Regions from separate parts of the Lysinibacillus telephonicus genome, predicted to be linked through region 2. Evidence: riboswitches for the same ligand, from Rfam matches in the RefSeq annotation. Region 2 holds a riboswitch; the other holds the start of a gene.
What was found. Region 2 has a riboswitch for FMN ahead of ribE (riboflavin synthase). Riboswitches for the same ligand answer to the same signal wherever they lie in the genome.

Region 1: another riboswitch for FMN. It lies ahead of MKY04_RS07845 (ECF transporter S component); the one in region 2 lies ahead of ribE (riboflavin synthase).

Annotation. Positions count from the first base shown of each region.
Region 1 covers NZ_CP155468.1:1,660,783-1,662,991, reverse strand. Annotated here, with positions in the region: gene MKY04_RS07850 (MerR family transcriptional regulator) at 1-322, opposite strand, end outside; gene MKY04_RS07845 (ECF transporter S component) at 612-1,190, opposite strand; FMN riboswitch at 1,448-1,623, opposite strand; gene MKY04_RS07840 (GerMN domain-containing protein) at 1,730-2,209, opposite strand, start outside.
Region 2 covers NZ_CP155468.1:3,787,662-3,789,870, reverse strand. Annotated here, with positions in the region: gene rlmD (23S rRNA (uracil(1939)-C(5))-methyltransferase RlmD) at 1-288, opposite strand, end outside; FMN riboswitch at 475-608, shown strand; FMN riboswitch at 757-892, shown strand; gene ribE (riboflavin synthase) at 1,016-1,657, shown strand; gene ribB (3,4-dihydroxy-2-butanone-4-phosphate synthase) at 1,685-2,209, shown strand, end outside.

The DNA of each region.
Region 1 (2,209 bases), 2.1 Mb from region 2:
GTTGCATTTCCTCACGTAATATTGCCCGGAGTTCAGAATCTGAAATCGATAATTTGTTAGAAGATTTGACATTGTTGTTTTTTCTCATATCAAATACTTTTTTTATCCCTGCCATGTTAATTCCTTGGTCAAGTAGTTCGCGAATTTCTAACAATGCATCTACATCATCTAATGAAAACATTCTGCGATTCCCCTCTGATCTAGCAGGTTCGATTAATTTATGTTCTTCGTAATATCGAATTTGTCTCGCAGTCAACTCCGTTAATTGCATTACCATGCTAATAGGGAGTAACGGCATTGCTCTTCGAAACTCTCGACTCATCGACATCTCCTCCCTTTCATAGCATTATTTTAAACTACGTAACTTATAATAGCAATACCATGTTAGAAAAAATAACATACGGAATTTAGATTTTATTTATCGCAAATTTAGATAAGATAAAATAACAGCATTTTATAGAATTTTCGTTACAATAAACAGAAAATTTAAACTTCCTCTCCTTCTACCTTTTTAAAAATTCTGTCAAATAGCCCATTTGGCAGTTTACTTCACAAAAAAAGCTGTTCTCTAAGTCTATTTACGACTTAAAGAACAGCTTAATTTTAATTATCTACAACAAATATTGCGCTCTTTGATTTTCGATCCATACTTTCATCGTACGGAAAAGTAAAACTGCTACAACCATTAGCATAATTCCTTTAATTATATTAAATGGTAAAATACCTAACACTATCGTTTCTTTCATATCAAACGTACCCCAACCAAGGAAATAAGTGTACATTGGTAAAAAGGCAATATAGTTCAGCAGACTCATACCTACTGACATTGTGATAGTACCTATAATTAATCCACTGATTAATCCTTTCAATGAAGGAAGCTTCTTATAAACATAATATACGGGTAAAATAAACAGAATTCCTGTTGCGAAATTTGCCAGATGTCCTACTGGTACTCCAGTTGGTGTTCCAGAAAAAATCCAATCTAAAATGTTTTTAAATAATTCTACTAGAATACCAGCCATCGGTCCCATCGTAATTGCTGCTATTAAAGCAGGTACATCACTAAAGTCAATTTGCAAAAACACTGGGAACCATGGCAACGGGAAGTTTAGCAGCATTAAAATGAAAGAAATGCTGCTTAGCATCGCAATGGTTACAAAGGAACGCAGCTTAAGCTTTTGATTTTTCATACCAATTTCTCCTCTTTGCTGATTCAACTTAGCAAGAAGAAAGGACAGTCATTTTTTCGTTCTCAATGAAAAATCCCTTACGCTAATAATAAGCATAAGGGAGAAATAGGCACATTGAAATAAAATTCCGAAAAACTGTACGTTAAAGAAGAGCACCATAAAAAGAATACTCAAATAAAAGTATTGCCAATACAAAATAGTATTGTCGATACTTAAACGTACAAATTTCGCAATACATTACGAAACAAAGACTGTACCTTCACCTTCTCCCATCCAGACTATACTGTCGGCTTTGGAATCACACCAAATCCTGCACACTAAAATAAGCGGCTCGCGGGCTGAAGTAGCTTTTATAAAATCCCTCAATCAATTCCAGGAGATTTAAGCTTCTATTACCGCCGGTCGGGAATTACACCCTGCCCCGAAGATGAATCATTATTAAATTTTATTATAGCTCTTATTATAGATTTAAAATAATCCCATGTAAAGAACATTGCTTAAAACAAAATGGCGCTGTTAATGTCTCATTTTCAATATTATTATTGAAGTACTAGTGCATAATCAATTTCATTTGCTCCTACCGGCATTGGTAATGGATTCGTTAAATCAAAACCTTGCCATTCTGTTTGCAATACGTTTTCGAACTGTACTTGCATATTAAAGCTAGAAGCGGTAAGGAGTATGCCTTCAATCATTTGCATTGCTTGCACTTGATCAAAAGCCATCAAATCTAATTGTTGTGTAAAATTGACTGTTGCAATATCTCCTTCTACACGTACTTCATAATCAATGTTTGGTAAAATTACCGATTGATACACATCATTTGTTTCATCTTTCATTGCATTAATTGCTTCCTCAACTGTTGCAAATGTAGCTCTGAAGTTTGGCGCCAAATATTGTGAACCATCCGGCTGAGTATATTCAAAATAATTATACTGTGTTTGTTCATTTTTCATTTCTAGCGGTGTGCTCGGTTCACCAACTTGACTAAATTCAAAAGGTGCTCCTTCTTCGTTGAA
Region 2 (2,209 bases):
ATCGCGTTTTTCTTTTAATTGCCCTTCATATGTTAGATGTTGAAGCTGACAGCCGCCGCATTCATTATAAATAGGACAAAGCGGTTCCTGACGATTGCTTGAAGCCTTTCTTATATTTAAAATATCAGCTTCCGCAAAATTCCGTTGTACTTTTGATACTTTTACAGTTACTTCTTCACCAGGCAGCGCACCTTTAACAAATACAACATTTCGCTTATAAAATCCTACACCTTCACCGTTAATACCAAGTCGTTTTATAGTTAAAGGAAATTTTTGTCCAACTTCCATAGTTACTTTTTCGCTCAAAAGCTCACGTCCTTTAATAAGTTCATTTAACCATTATAACGAAGCAAGAAGGTAAAGCAAGTGATGAAATCTCTTTATTCTAAGTATGCCTCGGTAATATTATTTCGAACAAAAGATTATATATTGGATAATCTTATTATTTCGTGGTATCTTTAAATCAATTAAATAAATTTCCTTCGGGGTCGGGTGAAATTCCCAATCGACGGTGATGAATAAAACTATTCTAAGCCCGTGAGCTCAAATGAGCAGGATTTGGTGCGAATCCAAAGCCGACAGTATAGTCTGGATGGGAGAAGGAGTGTAAGTATTGACTTGCTATTAAATGATGATATTTAATAGTCTTATTTGTTATTCAATTTTTTACACAGTACCTTTATCCCGGTCCTAATCAGGTCGGGATTTTTTATTTAATTAACATAATTTCATAATAGCTGAATAATTTGATTCAGCTTAGTCCTTCGGGGTCGGGTGAAATTCCCAATCGGCGGTGATGAATAAAATTTATTCTAAGCCCGCGAGCTCAAATGAGCAGGATTTGGTGAGAATCCAAAGCCGACAGTTAAAGTCTGGATGGGAGAAGGATGATAGGCACTTTTTGAAAAATATACTTTCAAAAGGTTTATTTAACTATGCCTTTTTTAAAATACTCCCAAACTCCTTAGGAATCCACTAAGGGGTTTTTATTTTTATAAATAAAAGAGGTGAGATTTTGTTTACAGGAATTATAGAAGATAAAGGCAAAGTGGTTGGGCTAAAAAAAGATGAAAAAAGCATGGAAATTACAATTGCCTCATCCAAAATAGTTTCTGATGCCCATTTAGGAGACAGTATTGCAGTCAATGGGGTATGTTTAACGATTACCCATTTAACAAGTGAAGAAATGACTGTTGATGTTATGCCGGAGACAGTAAAAGCAACAACTATTCATATGTTGAGGCAAGGTGATTTTGTTAATTTAGAGCGGGCTATGAGCGCAAACGGCCGTTTTGGAGGTCATATTGTTTCAGGACATGTTGATGGTGTTGGAACAATTCGAAGTAAAAGGGCGGTATCAAATGCAGTTTATATCGACATTGAAGTGCCGAAAGAACTTACGGAGAACTGTATTCCAAAAGGCTCGATTACAATTGATGGGACGAGTTTAACGCTTTTTAAAGTGACAGAACAAAGTGTCACTGTTTCACTTATACCACATACTTACGCTGAAACAATTTTAGGGATGAAGGGTATAGGTCAGCAGGTCAATATTGAAACTGACATGCTGGGCAAGTATGTATTACATCATTTAAGAAAAAGCGATAAAAGACAATCAAATATTTCGTATGACTTTTTAAGACAAAATGGTTTTTAAAATAAGTAGAAATTGGTGGTGGTTTTCATGTTACACACAATCGAAGAAGCTTTAAAAGATTTAAAAGAAGGAAAAACCATCATTGTAGTGGATGATGAAAATAGAGAGAATGAAGGAGATTTATTATCCCTAGCGGAATTTGCAACACCTGAAAATATAAATTTTATGGCTGCATATGGCCGAGGACTAATTTGTACACCAATTTCCCAAGGACTTGCACAAAAACTTGAACTGCATGCAATGGTTGAAAATAATACGGATAATCACCAAACTGCTTTTACTGTAAGTATAGATCATGTTGAAACAACGACTGGGATTAGTGCGTATGAGCGCTCGTTTACCATTCTTCAAATGATAAACGAAAATGCAAAACCCCAACAGTTTAGAAGACCAGGACATGTGTTTCCTTTAGTAGCAAAGGATAATGGAGTTTTAGAAAGACGAGGACATACAGAGGCTGCAGTTGATTTAGCAAAAGCATGTGGATCCTATCCAGCAGGAGTTATTTGTGAAATTATGGGCGATGACGGAAAAATGCTTCGGTTGGATGGT